DNA from 2 places in the Dyella marensis genome. Region 1 is predicted to be linked to the other one. Evidence: predicted binding sites of a transcription regulator. Region 1 holds the regulator's gene; the other holds the start of a gene.
What was found. The regulator HrcA, encoded in region 1, represses chaperone genes, less so after heat shock. The targets are predictions, from matches to a motif close to TTNGCACTCNNNNNNNNNGAGTGCNAA.

Region 1 (7,196 bases):
AGGTCTGCTGGATCGAGAAGATGCCGTTCTGCATGCGCACGCGGCCGTGGCCGTTGCAGGTGCGGCACTGCGCGGTCTTGCCGTCTTCGGAGCCGGAGCCGTTGCAGTGGTGGCAGTTCACCTGGGTCGGCACCTGGATGTTCTTCTCGACGCCGAACACGGCTTCCTCGAGATCCAGTTCCATCAGGTAGCGCAGGTCGGCGCCGCGGCGCGTGCGTCCGCGCCCGCCGCCGCCCATGCCGAAAATGTCGCCGAAGATGTCGCCGAAGATATCGCCCATGTCGCCGAAGCCGCCGGCGCCGCGCCCGCCCATGCCGCCTTCGAACGCGGCGTGGCCGTGCTGGTCGTACAGCGAGCGCTTCTGCGGATCGGACAGCACTTCGTAGGCCTCCTTGGCCTCCTTGAACTTCTCCTGCGCATGGGGATCGTCCGGACAGCGGTCCGGGTGGTACTTCATCGCCAGGCGGCGGAAGGACTTCTTCAGTTCGACCTCGGTCACCGTCCGTTCGACGTCGAGGATTTCGTAATAGTCGCGCTTGCTCATGCTGGTTTCCGACTTGGATCGCTGCTTTCCATGAATCGGCGGCGATCCATGACTCTCCTCACGAAACAGCCCGCGCCTCGGTTTCCCCAGGCGCGGGCTGCGTCAGATCGGCCATGACGGCCGCTCCATCACTTCTTGTCGTCGCCCTTCACTTCGGTGAACTCGGCATCGACCACGTCATCGGCCGCACCGGAAGCGCCGCCCTGCTGACCGGCCTGCGGACCGCCGGCACCGGCGCCCTGGGCCGCCGCGTTCAGCGCCTGCGCGGCCTGCTCCAGCTTCTCGATCTTCGCCTCGATCGCGGCCTTGTCGTCGCCGTCCTTCGCCTTCTCGAGCTCCGACAGCGCGCCTTCGATCGTGCTCAGCTGCTCGCCCGGCACCTTGCCGCCGTGCTCCTTCAGCGCGCTGCGCGTGGCATGCACCAGCTGGTCGGCCTTGTTGCGGGTGCTGACCAGTTCCTGGAACTTGCGGTCTTCTTCCTTGTTGGCCTCGGCGTCCGCGACCATGCGGGCGATCTCCTCCTCGGACAGGCCCGAGCCGGCCTTGATCTCGATCTTCTGTTCCTTGCCGGTCTTCTTGTCCTTGGCCGACACGTGCAGGATGCCGTTGGCGTCGATGTCGAAAGTCACTTCGATCTGCGGCATGCCGCGCGGCGCGGCATCGATGCCGGTGAGGTCGAACTTGCCCAGCGACTTGTTCGCGCTGGCGCGCTCGCGCTCACCCTGCAGCACGTGCACGGTCACCGCGGTCTGGTTGTCGTCGGCGGTGGAGAACACTTGCGAGGCCTTGGTCGGCACCGTGGTGTTCTTCTCGATCAGCTTGGTCATCACGCCGCCCATGGTCTCGATGCCCAGCGACAGCGGGGTCACGTCCAGCAGCAGCACGTCCTTGACCGAACCGCCCAGCACGCCGCCCTGGATCGCGGCGCCCACGGCCACGGCCTCATCGGGGTTGACGTCCTTGCGCGGCTCCTTGCCGAAGAAGTCCTTCACCGACTCCTGCACCTTGGGCATGCGGGTCTGGCCGCCGACCAGGATCACCTCGTCGATGTCCGAGACGCGCAGGCCCGCATCGTTCAGCGCGGTGCGGCAGGGTTCGATGGTGCGCTTGACCAGGTCTTCCACCAGCGCTTCGAGCTTGGCGCGGGTCAGCTTGATGTTGAGGTGCTTCGGACCCGAGGCATCGGCCGTGACGTACGGCAGATTCACTTCGGTCTGGTGGCTGGAGGACAGCTCGATCTTGGCGCGCTCGGCGGCGTCCTTCAGGCGCTGCAGGGCCAGCGGATCCTTGCGCAGGTCCATGCCCTGGTCCTTCTTGAACTCTTCCACCAGGTAGTCGATGACGCGCAGGTCGAAGTCTTCGCCGCCCAGGAAGGTGTCGCCGTTGGTGGCCAGCACCTCGAACTGCTTCTCGCCGTCGACGTCGGCGATCTCGATGATCGACACGTCGAAGGTGCCGCCGCCCAGGTCGTACACCGCGATCTTGCGGTCGCCGCCCTTCTTGTCCAGGCCGTAGGCCAGGGCCGCCGCGGTCGGCTCGTTGATGATGCGCTTCACTTCCAGGCCGGCGATCTTGCCGGCGTCCTTGGTGGCCTGGCGCTGGCTGTCGTTGAAGTAGGCCGGCACGGTGATCACCGCTTCGGTGACCGGCTCGCCGAGATAGTCCTCGGCGGTCTTCTTCATCTTCATCAGCACCTTCGCCGAGATCTCCTGCGGCGCCATCTTCTTGCCATCGGCGGTGCTGACCCAGGCGTCGCCGTTGTCGTGCGCGACGATGCCGTACGGCACGATGTGCAGGTCTTTCTGCACTTCGGCGTCGGTGAACTTGCGGCCGATCAGGCGCTTCACCGCGTAGAAGGTGTTCTTCGGGTTGGTCACGCTCTGGCGCTTGGCGGGCGCGCCCACCAGCACTTCGCCGTCCTTGGTGAAAGCGACGATCGAAGGCGTGGTGCGATCGCCTTCCGAGTTCTCGATGACCTTGGCCGTGCTGCCGTCCATGATGGCGACGCAGGAGTTGGTCGTACCCAGGTCGATGCCGATGATCTTGCCCATGTCTGTATGCTCCGAATCTCGATGCGGCCCCGCGGCCGCGATGTCTGGTCAAATGGGGCCCGGCTCAGGCGATTCAACGCGCCGGCGGACCCTTCTCTGGTGTTTTGAAGCTGTCGGCGTGGCCGCGTTCAGGCGGCCAAACCCAGGTCAGTCCTTGGCGACCGCGACCAGCGCGGGACGCAGCAGGCGGTCGTTCAGCACGTAGCCCTTCTGCAGCACGCTGACCACCGTGTTCGGCGCCTTGCCCGGCGCTTCCACCATGCTCACCGCGTGATGGCGCTCCGGATCCAGCGGCTGGCCGACCGGGTCGACCTGCACGAGGCCGTTGTTCTCGGCGATCTTCAGCAGCGACTTGAGCGTGAGCGCGATGCCCTCGCGCACGCTGGCCACGTCGCCGCCTTCCACCGTCAGGCCCATTTCCAGGCCGTCGTACACCGGCAGCAGCTCGTTGAGCAGCTTTTCGTTGGCGAAGCGGCGGGCCTGCTCCACGTCGCGGTGCAGGCGGCGGCGCTGGTTCTCGATCTCGGCCTTCTCGCGCAGCACGGTGTCGCGCAGCTCCGTGTTGGCGGCTTCGAGTTCGGCGACCCGGGCCTTCAAGGCCTCGAGTTCGGCGTGGGCCTGCGCGTCCGGCGCGTTGGCCTCGGGCGCCCCGCTGGGCACCTGCTGGTCGTTGTTCTGCATGAAAGACTCCAAAACCCAAACATGGCCGGCACGGCGTGCCGACCTCCCTACATTGCGCGGGTAACCCCGCCTCCCGTGGCGGTTATAAGGCCGTGGCGGCGCGATTCAAGGCGTCGCTCAGCACGCCGGCCGTGGCCTGCACGACCGGGATCACCCGCTCGTAGGCCATGCGGGTGGGGCCGATCACCCCGACCGCCCCCAGCACGCGCCCCTGGGTGCCGTAGGTGGCGGTGACCACGCTGCAGCCGTCCAGTGCCGCGAAGCCCGATTCCTCGCCGATGAACAGCCGCACGCCCGGCGCCCGGGCGCACACTTCCATCAGCTGCAGCAGCTCGTTTTTCTTCTGGAACGCCTCGAACAGCTCGCGCAGGCGCTCCAGGTTGGCCAGTTCGGCGTAGCCCATGAGGTTGGTCTGGCCGCTGACCAGCACGTCGTCGCTCTCGCTCTGCGGCGCGAACGAGGCGGCGGCGAGCTCCACCGTGCTGGACATCATCCGGTTCAGTTCGCTGCTGGCCTCGCGCAGCTCGCGCAGCAGGTGGGCGCGGATGTCGTCCAGGCGCAGCCCGGCGAAATGCGCATTGAGGTAATTGGCGGCCTGTTCCAGCTCGCCCGGGTCCAGCGGCTTGGCCAGCTGGATCACGCGGTTCTGCACCTGGTTGTCCGAGAACACCAGGATCACCAGCACGCGCGCCTCCGGCAGGGCCACGAAGTCGATATGGCGCAGCGGGAAATCCACCTGCCGCGGCACCGTGACCACGCCGGCGAAATGGGTCATGGCCGAGAGCAGGCTGGACACGTTGCCCAGCAGGTCGCGCGTGGTGGTGGGGCCGGCCGGCAGCTCGCGCTGCAGGCGGGCCATTTCCTCGTGCGGCAGCGGCTGCAGCTCGATCAGGCTGTCCACGAACAGGCGCAGGCCGCGCGGCGTCGGCACGCGGCCGGCCGAAGTGTGCGGCGAGGCGACCAGGCCGGCGTCTTCCAGGTCGGCCATGATGTTGCGGATGGTGGCGGGGCTGACGTCCAGCCCGGAGGAGCGCGACAGGGTGCGCGATCCCACCGGCTCGCCGTCGGCCAGGTACTGCGCGATCAGCGTGCGCAGCAGCCGCCGGGCGCGGATATCCAGGTCGTGGGCGAGAGGTCGTGACATGCGCGCTGTGGCAATCCGTGAGACGGCTAAGAAATAAGGTTTGGTCCGCTAGTTTGCAAGAAAACCGGACAGGCGGGGGCTGGTACCGGGGGCGTTCAGGCCCGCTCCTCCCCGCCGGGGTCTGCCTTTACAATCCTCCGACTCACCGACGCGATACCCCATGCTTACCTCGCTCTACGTCCGCCATTTCGCAGTAGTAGAAGAAGCCGAGATCGCCTTCGGCCCAGGCCTTACCGTGGTCAGCGGCGAGACCGGCGCCGGCAAGTCCCTGCAGGTCGACGCCCTGCTGCTGCTGGCCGGCGGCCGCGCCGACAGCGGCATGGTCCGCGCCGGCAGCGACCGCGCGGAACTGGCCGCCGAATTCGACCTGGCCGCCCTGCCCGAGGCGCGCGAATGGCTGCGCAGCGAGGAACTGGACGAAGAGGACGGCAGCTGCCGCCTGCGCCGGGTGATCCGCGCCGAGGGCAGCTCGCGCGCCTGGATCAACGGCCGTCCGGCCAGCGCCAGCCAGCTCGGCGAGCTGGCCACCCTGCTGGTGGAAATCCACGGCCAGCACGAGCACCAGGCCCTGCTCTCCCGCGCCCACCAGATGGCACTGCTGGACGCCTACGCCGGCCACGACGAACTGCTGGCCCAGGCCCGCGACAGCGCCGTGCAGTGGCGCGAGGCCGGCGCGCGCATCCGCAAGCTCAGCGGCGGCGAAGACCGCGAGCAGCGCCTGGAACTGCTGCGCCACGAGGCGGCGGAACTGGAGCAATGGGTGCTGGCCCCGGCCGAACTGGCGGAGCTGGAAGCCAGCCACAAGCGCCTGGCCAATGCCGGCCGGCTGGCCGAAGGCGCCTCCGGCGTGGCCGAGCTGATCGACGGCGACAGCGAGCTGGCGCTCAGCCGCGCCCTGGCCCGCGCCCACGCCGACCTGGACAAGCTGGCCGCCCTGGACGACCGCCTCGCCCCGCTGCTGCAGCTACTGGACGACGCCGCCATCCAGCTGGGCGAAGCCGCCGACGGCCTCAATCGCTACGCCCAGGACGTGGACCTGGACCCGGAGCGCTACACCGAGGTCGACACCCACCTCACCCGCCTGCACGAGCTCTCGCGCAAGCACCGCACGCCGGTGTCCGACCTGCACGAGAAAACCGCCGCCCTGCGCGCGGAACTCACCGAACTGGAAGGCGCCGGCGAAGCGCTGGAACAACTCGCCGCCCAGCGCGACCAGCTGCGCCGCGACTACGACGCCGCCGCCACCAGGCTGAGCAAGGCCCGCGCCGCGGCCGCCGCCAAACTGGGCAAGGAAGTCGGCGCGCTGATGTCGGAACTGGGCATGGCCGGCGGCCAGCTGGTGATCGAGCTGGAACCAGCCGGCAGCGACGAACCGGACCCGCAGGGCCGCGAACGCTGCGAGCTGCTGGTCAGCGCCAACCCCGGCCAGCCGCCGCGCCCGCTGCGCAAGGTGGCATCCGGCGGCGAACTGGCGCGCATCAGCCTGGCCATCGAAGTGGCCACGCTGGGCAAGGACACGGTCGGCACCATGGTGTTCGACGAAGTGGACACCGGCATCGGCGGCGCCGTCGCCGAAGTGGTCGGCCAGAAGCTGCGCGCCCTGGGCGGCCAGCGGCAGGTGCTGTGCGTCACCCATCTGCCGCAGGTGGCGGCGCAGGGCCATGCGCACCTGCGCGTGAGCAAGCACAGCGACGGCAGTTCGACGCAGACGCGGATCGAGAAGCTGGATGCGAACGGACGTCGCGACGAGCTGGCGCGGATGCTGGGCGGGGTGGAGATCACCAAGGAGACGCGGGCGCACGCGAAGCAGATGCTGGATAGGGCGCAGACGGCCTGAGCTTTTGCTCGTCATTCCTGCGCAGGCAGGAATCCAGTGACGTCAGCGTCGGATTATCGCGAAAAGCACAAAGGCCATGCCTTTGAACGCCCACGCATTTATCAGGCGCCCCGCTACTGGATTCCGGCCTACGCCGGAATGACGGGAAAGGTTGCGGCCAGCTTTGAACGCTGAAGCCTCAGCCCTTCCCCTCGCGCCGCGGCAACAACCCCCGCTCGCTCGCCATACGGTAAAGATCCAGTTCCGACCCCGCCCCCAGCTTCCCCATCAGGCTGGCGCGGTGGATGTAGACGGTCTTCTGCCCGATCCCCAGCTCACCCGCCACCTGCTTCGGCGCGCGCCCTTCCGCCAGCAGCAGAAACACCTCGCGCTCGCGGCTGGTGAGGCGGTTGATCGGATCCAGCGCCTCGCTCGGCCGTTCGGCGCGGCGCTGGCGCAAATCGGAGCTCAGGAAACACTCGCCCTGCATCACCGCGCGCAGGCCGGCCACCAGCTCCTCCGGCGCCACGCCCTTGGTGACGTAGCCGCTGGCGCCGCGGCGCAGCGCTTCGGAAACATAGGGCTCGCCGTCGTGCATGCTCAGCACCACGATGCGGGTCTGGTCGGCCACGCTGCGCAGGTGCTCGATCAGCGGCAGGCCGCTGCCATCGGGCAGGGAGAGGTCCAGGGCGACCAGGTCGGGGCGGCGCTGGCTCACGGCTTCCACCGCGTCGTCGGCGCTGCGGCACTCGGCCACCACCTCGAGGTCCGGCTCCAATTCGATCAGCCGCTTGAAGCCTTCGCGGACTATGGCGTGGTCATCGACCAGGACAATGCTGTACATGGGTCCGCACTGTATAGCAGCCCCCCGCCCTTTGCCCACGGGCCCACCTCAGCCCCCACGCTGGAATCCTTCTCCCTCCGGCGACCCGAAGGTAGTCCCCGTGGGAGAGAAGGTGG
Region 2 (7,196 bases), 1.8 Mb from region 1:
AAGAGCGGGCCAGGCGAGGGCGGGGAAGCGCGCCGTCGGTCGGATCAGGCGGATCGGTTGCATTGCGGCTCCAGCGAAGGGCGTGCCCGGCGCGGGGACGCGGGCGATCTCGGATTATGGCGCAGCCGGCCTGCGCAGCGCCGGCCGGGGGAGGACAGCGGGGACGTCAGGCTTGTTCCGGCGTGGCCGCGGGAAGGCTGCGCGGGCGGATCAGCCCCGTGGTCAGCGCCACGCCGAGCAGGATCACCACGCAGCCGCCGGCCATCGACAAGGTGACCGGCTCGCCCAGGAACATCAGCCCCCATAGCGCGCCGAACACCGGAATCAGGTACAGCACCGCCAGCGTGCGGGTCGCACCGACGCGCGCCATCAGGCGGTAGAAGAGCACGTAGGCCAGCGAGGTACAGGCGGCGGCCAGGCCGAACATGGCGAACCAGGCCTGCGCGCCCGGCATCTTGGCCGGCCACAGCCACACCGTGAGCGGCAGCAGCGCGATGGCCGCGGCCAGCTGGCTGCCGGTAGCCACCGCCAGCGGCGACACGCCGCGCAGGCGGCGCTGGCCGTAATGCGCGCCGAAGGCATAGCAGACGTTGGCGCCGACGCAGGCCGCCATGGCCCAGGCCGAACCGCCGCCATGGCCGAAGCCCACGCTGCCGGCGATCAGCCACACCACGCCGGCAAAACCCACGGCCAGGCCGGCGGTGCGCGCGCCGTCCAGCTTCTCGCCCAGCCACAGCCAGCCCGACAGCGCCACCAGCAGCGGCCCGATCGCGTCGGAAATGGCCGACACGCCCGCCGGCAAGCTCATCGCCGCGTAGGAGAACAGCACGAATGGCAGCGCCGAATTGCTCATGCCCACCACCACGATCGGCCGCCAGTGCCGGCGCATCTCGGCCAGCCGCTCGCGCGAAGCCAGCAGCGGCAGCGAGCACAGCGCCGCGCCGATCGCGCGCAGCCCGGCCAGCGCCATGCCGCCGAACTGGTCCGCGCCCATGCGCATGAACAGGAACGACGCGCCCCACAGGGCACCCAGCAAGAGCAGCGCGGCGAGATCGGATTTCTTCATGGCGTGAAAGCTCATGGTGAAAGAGGGAAGTTGGAAGCTTGAGCCCCTCTCCCACCGGGAGAGGGGTTGGGGTGAGGGTGCGGGCGGAGCGCAAGAGTGATGTGCTTCGCTCCGGCCGTACCCTCATCCGGCTGCCGCCACCTTCTCCCGGAGGGAGAAGGGTTCCTTCATGGAGGTAGTCATCAAGGGACGGTGGCCGACTTGCCCTGCCCGAACAGCACCTGGCGTTCCGCTTCCGTCAGCGCCTGCTTCGGCGCGTACGCGTTTTCCACGCCTTCGTAGGTACGCAGCGTGGCGGGACGCGCCGCCATCGTGCGGAACCAGCGGGACAGGTTCGGAAACTGCTCCAGGTCCTGCCCATGTGCTTCGTGCGGAACGATCCACGGGTAACAGGCGATGTCGGCGATGGAGAATTCGCCGGCGATGAATTCGCGCCCTTCCAGTCGGCGATCGAGCACGCCGTACAGGCGGTGCACTTCGCGGGTGTAGCGGTCGATCGCGTAGGGCACCTTCTCCGGCGCGTACACATTGAAATGCCCGATCTGCCCGGCCATCGGACCCAGGCCGGCCATCTGCCAGAACAGCCACTGCAGCACCTCGGTGCGGCCGCGCAGGTCCGACGGGATCAGGCGGCCGGTCTTCTCGGCGAGGTAAAGCATGATCGCGCCCGATTCGAACATCGTGAGCGGCGCGCCGCCGTCGGTGGGCTCGTAATCGACGATGGCCGGGATCTTGTTGTTCGGCGAAACGGCCAGGAATGCCGGCTTGAACTGCTCGCCCTTGCTCAGGCTGACCGGGACCAGGCGGTAGGGAATGCCGGCCTCTTCCAGGAACAGGCGGGCTTTCAGGCCATTGGGGGTGGCGGCGTAGTAGAGCTCGATCATGGCGGCGGCCTTAGGCGGGAATGGCGACGGGTGCAGGCTAGGTCGTTCGATGGTCTGGCAAAAGGACCACAATGCGACAATTATTGGGGTCCACTTTGCGGGGCAGGCCATGGATCATCCGTTCGAGTTCCCGCTGGAGCTGCCGGCCAAGGGGTCGCGCCAGCGGCAGGCCGCGCTGCATGCGCAACTGCGCGCGGCGATCCTGGACGGCCGCCTGAAACCCGGCCTGCGGCTGCCCGCCACGCGCGAACTGGCCCAGGCGCTGCAGCTGTCGCGCAACACCGTGGTGGCGGCCTACGACCTGCTGCTGAGCGAGGGCTATGTGGTCGCGCGGCGCGGCGCCGGCAACTACGTGGCCGACCTGATGGAACGCCGCGCCCGCGCGCGCTCCACCGCGGCCGAGGCCGGCGGCGACCGCCGGCTGGCGCCGTACTGGCGCGAGGCGCGCCCGCCCGCGCCGTCGCCGCCGCCGGGCGCGTTCGCCTACGATTTCCGCCTGGGCGTGCCGGATACGCGGCAGTTTCCGTTCGAGGTGTGGCGCCGGCTGTCGGCACGTGCGCTGCGCGGCGTGTCGCGGTTGCCGTCGATGTCGGGGCAGTCGCGCGGGCGGCCGGTGCTGCGCGAGGCGATCGCGCAGCATGTGTCGTTCGCGCGCGCGGTGGCCTGCGACCCGGACGACGTGATGGTGACCAGCGGCGCGCAGCAGGCCTTCGACCTGCTGGCGCGCGTGCTGGTGACGCCGGGGCGCACCGTGGTCGCGGTAGAGGATCCCGGCTATACGCCACTGCGCGCGGCGTTTGCCGCGGCGGGCGCCAAGGTGGTGCCGGTGCCGGTGGACGGCGAAGGCATCGTGGTGGAACGGATTCCCGCCGAGGCGCGGGTGATCTACGTGACGCCGTCGCATCAGTTCCCGCTGGGCATGTCGATGTCGCCGCGCCGCCGCGCGGAGCTGCTGGCACATGCCGCGGCACGCGGCGCCACGGTGATCGAGGACGACTACGACGGCGAATTCCGCTACGGCGGGCGGCCGCTGGATGCGCTGCAGACGCTCGATCGCGAAGGCTCGGTCTGCTACGTCGGCACTTTTTCCAAATGCCTGTTCCCCGCGCTGCGCATCGGCTACGTGGTGGCGCCGCCATGGCTGCTGCCGGCGCTTGCGGCGGCGAAGGAACTGGCCGACTGGCATTGCGACGTGCCCGCGCAGGACACGCTGGCGGCCTTCATTGCCGAGGGACATCTGGCGCGCCATGTGCGGCGCATGCGCAACGTCTATGCGGAGCGGCGCGAGGCCTTGCTCGATGCGCTGGCGCGCCATGGACTGGAAGCCTGGCCTTCCGACGCCGGGCTGCATCTGTCGGCCAGGCTGCCGGCCAAGCTGCGTACGGATGTGCTGGTCGAACAGGCGGCCGGGCAGGGCGTGCGCATCGAAGGCCTGGATGGCTATACGTTCGGGCGCGTCGCCTCCAACGGCCTGGCGCTGGGCTACGGGCTGATGGAGGCCCGGCGCATGGAGGAGGCGGTGCGCCGCATCGCGCGGCTGCTGCCGCGCTGAGCGAAGTGGTCCCCAAGCATTGGCCGGAAGTGGTCCTTAAAACCGGACCACCGGAAGCGGAGCATGGCGCCCACTCTCAGCCTGGATCTCCCCGCCATGCATCGCCTCCTCCTTTGCTGTCTCCTCCTGCTGGGCCTGGCCGCCGCGCCGGCCTGGGCGCAATCCGGCCAGCAGCGCGCCGAAGCCGCCGGCAAGAGCCTGGTCGGCCAGCCGGCGCCGCGCGTCACCGTGAAGACCATCGACGGCAAGACCATCGATCTGGCCAGCCTGTACGGCAAGCAGGCGGTGTATCTGAAGTTCTGGGCCACCTGGTGCGTGCCCTGCCGCGAGCAGATGCCGCATCTGAAGAAGACCTACGAGGAAGCCGGCCCCGACCTGGCGGTGATCGCCATCAGCGTCGGCTTCGACGAAACCATCGAAGACGTGCGCAAGTACCGCGACGAGATGGGCCTGAAGATGCCGCTGGTGTTCGACGACGGCTCGCTGGGCGAGGCCTTCCATCTGCGCGTGACGCCGCAGCACGTGGTGATCGGGCGCGACGGCCGCATCCTCTACGTCGGCCACGAGGCGAACGCCAGGCTCGATGCCGCGCTGCAGGCAGCGCGCGGCAGCAGCGGCGTGGCCGCGGCCGGTGCGGCGGCGCCGAAGCAGGAGGCGCATTACGACACCGGCGACCGCGTACCCGCGTTCGACGCCGCCATGCTGGACGGCAAGCATCTGTCGCTGCCGGAAGCAGGCAAGCCGACGGCGCTGGTGTTCCTGTCGCCCTGGTGCGAGTCCTACCTGGCGACCAGCCGGCCCGAGCTTTCCAGGAGCTGCCGCGCGATGCGCGAACAGGTCGGCGCGCTGTCGGCGCATGACACGAAGCTGCGCTGGGTCGGCGTCGCTTCCGGCCTGTGGGCCGCGCACGACGAGCTGGTGAAGTACCGCGACGAGCACCGCATTGGCATGCCGCTGACCTTGGACGATTCGGGCGCGCTGTTCCGCCGCTTCCGCGTGACCCACGTGCCGACGGTGCTGCTGTTCGATGCGCAGGGGCGCATCACCGCCCGCGTCGAGCAGGCCGGGGCGCCGCTGGATCAGGCGCTCAAGACTTTGACCGCGCGTTGAGGGAGGCCGCCATGTCCACCTTGCTTCGCTGTGTTTTCGCGCTTGGGCTCGTCGCCGGCGTCGCTCTGCCGGCGTTGGCGGCCGAGGAACATCCGCTGCTCACCGCGCCACTGACTCAGGCGCCCGGCAGGAAATTGGTCGCGCTGACCGTCACCTTCGCCCCCGGCCAGCAGTCCAAGCCACACCATCACGAGGCCGACGCCTTCGTCTACATGCTGTCCGGCCGCGTGCGCAGCCAGGTCGACCGCGAGCCGGCGCGGGAATACGGCCCCGGCGAGAGCTGGTTCGAGCCGGCCGGGGCGCATCACCTGGGCACGGCGAATGTCAGCGGCACGGAGCCGGCGACTTTCCTGGTGGTGTTCGTGGCCCGGCCGGATGCCCGGCTGACCGTGCCGGATCAGGCGGCGCCAGATCAGATCAGCACGCCGGCCCGGACCCAGTCCAGATAAGCCTCGTGGCCGCGTTCCACCGGCACCGCGATCAGCTCCGGCAGCTCGTAGGGATGCAGTTCCAGCACGCGCGCCTTGAGGGCCTCGAAGCGCGCCGCGGTGGTCTTGATGAGGAGCAATTCCTCGACCTCGGTGCTGACCTTGCCCTGCCAGCGGTAGGTCGAGCGCACCCCGGGCAGGCGGTTCACGCAGGTGGCCAGCCCTTCTTCCACCAGGGTTCTGGCGAATCCGGCGGACTTGGCGGAGTCGGGATAGGTGCAGTAGCACAGCAGGACGGGGTCGGTCATGGTGGGGAGCCTAGCGTGGGCTCCCCGCCGCCGCATGCCCCGCCGCCCCTTGAAAGCCCCGCCGGCCTTCCCCATTAGCCCTTGCAGCTTCGGAACAAAGCCTCTTGCGGGGGATTCCTGCGTCGCTAGAATTGGCACTCACCCACCGGGAGTGCTAACAGCGCCGCAGGCGCCGTTCCGGGGACCCCTTTTTCGATCCACTCAAACCCAAGCTGGAGCCCATCACCATGAGCAAGCTGCGTCCGCTGCACGACCGCGTCATCGTCAAGCGCCTCGAAGAAGAGCGCGTTTCCGCCGGTGGCATCGTCATCCCCGACAGCGCCACCGAGAAGCCGACCCGCGGCAAGGTCATCGCCGCCGGCGCCGGCCGCATCCTGGAAGACGGCAAGGTCCGCCCGATGTCGGTGAACGAAGGCGACGTGGTGCTGTTCGGCAAGTACGCCGGCCAGGAAATCAAGATCGACGGCGAAGAGCTGGTCTTCCTGAAGGAAGACGACATCGTTGCGGTGATCGAAGGCTAAGCAGCCTCTCCCGCTTCTCTTCCCATCCCCTCATTCAAGCATTCAAAGGAATACAGATCATGGCTGCAAAAGAAGTCCGCTTTGGCGAAGACGTCCGCGCCCGCATGCTCAAGGGTGTCAACACCCTGGCCAACGCGGTCAAGGTGACCCTGGGTCCCAAGGGCCGCAACGTGGTGCTCGAGAAGAGCTTCGGCGCCCCGACCGTGACCAAGGACGGCGTCTCCGTCGCCAAGGAAATCGAGCTGGCCGACAAGTACGAGAACATCGGCGCGCAGATCGTCAAGGAAGCCGCTTCCAAGACCTCCGACGTGGCCGGCGACGGCACCACCACCGCCACCGTGCTGGCCCAGGCCTTCATCCAGGACGGCCTGAAGGCGGTCGCCGCGGGCATGAACCCGATGGATCTGAAGCGCGGCATCGACAAGGCCGTGGTCGCGGCCGTGGAAGAGCTCAAGAAGCTCTCCAACCCGACCGCCGACGACAAGGCGATCGCCCAGGTCGGCACCATCTCCGCCAACTCCGACTCGGCCATCGGCGAAATCATCGCCACCGCCATGAAGAAGGTCGGCAAGGAAGGCGTGATCACCGTCGAGGAAGGCTCGGGCCTGGACAACGAGCTGGACGTGGTCGAGGGCATGCAGTTCGACCGCGGCTACCTGTCGCCGTACTTCATCAACAACCAGCAGTCGCAGCAGGTCGAACTGGATGACCCCTTCATCCTGCTGTACGACAAGAAGATCTCCAACGTGCGCGAGCTGCTGCCGATCCTCGAGGGCGTGGCCAAGGCCGGCAAGCCGCTGCTGATCGTCGCCGAGGAAGTGGAAGGCGAGGCGCTGGCCACCCTGGTGGTCAACACCATCCGCGGCATCGTCAAGGTGGCCGCCGTGAAGGCTCCGGGCTTCGGCGACCGCCGCAAGGCGATGCTGGAAGACATGGCCATCCTGACCAACGGCCAGGTGATCTCCGAGGAAGTGGGCCTGCAGCTTGAGAAGGCGACCATCGCCGATCTCGGCCGCGCGAAGAAGATCGTGGTCACCAAGGAAAACACCACGATCATCGACGGCGCCGGCGAAGCGGAGAAGATCCAGTCGCGTATCGGCCAGATCAAGGCGCAGATCGAGGAGACCTCCTCCGACTACGACCGCGAGAAGCTGCAGGAGCGCGTGGCGAAGCTGGCCGGCGGCGTGGCCGTGATCAAGGTCGGTGCCGCCACCGAAGTGGAAATGAAGGAAAAGAAGGCCCGCGTCGAAGACGCCCTGCACGCCACCCGTGCGGCCGTCGAGGAAGGCGTGGTGCCGGGCGGCGGCGTCGCCCTGATCCGTGCGCT

Region 2: a site for HrcA is predicted at 5,480-5,506, ahead of groES (co-chaperone GroES). Genes of this name have one in related genera too.

The regions. Positions count from the first base shown of each region.
Region 1 covers NZ_CP064029.1:2,098,084-2,105,279, reverse strand. Annotated here, with positions in the region: gene dnaJ (molecular chaperone DnaJ) at 1-544, opposite strand, end outside; gene dnaK (molecular chaperone DnaK) at 673-2,637, opposite strand; gene grpE (nucleotide exchange factor GrpE) at 2,743-3,276, opposite strand; gene hrcA (heat-inducible transcriptional repressor HrcA) at 3,359-4,420, opposite strand; gene recN (DNA repair protein RecN) at 4,581-6,257, shown strand; gene ISN75_RS09300 (response regulator transcription factor) at 6,436-7,080, opposite strand.
Region 2 covers NZ_CP064029.1:331,449-338,644, forward strand. Annotated here, with positions in the region: gene ISN75_RS01370 (protein-disulfide reductase DsbD) at 1-63, opposite strand, end outside; gene ISN75_RS01375 (DMT family transporter) at 167-1,066, opposite strand; gene ISN75_RS01380 (glutathione S-transferase N-terminal domain-containing protein) at 1,249-1,950, opposite strand; gene ISN75_RS01385 (PLP-dependent aminotransferase family protein) at 2,060-3,502, shown strand; gene ISN75_RS01390 (TlpA disulfide reductase family protein) at 3,599-4,612, shown strand; gene ISN75_RS01395 (cupin domain-containing protein) at 4,624-5,061, shown strand; gene cutA (divalent-cation tolerance protein CutA) at 5,025-5,348, opposite strand; gene groES (co-chaperone GroES) at 5,576-5,869, shown strand; gene groL (chaperonin GroEL) at 5,929-7,196, shown strand, end outside.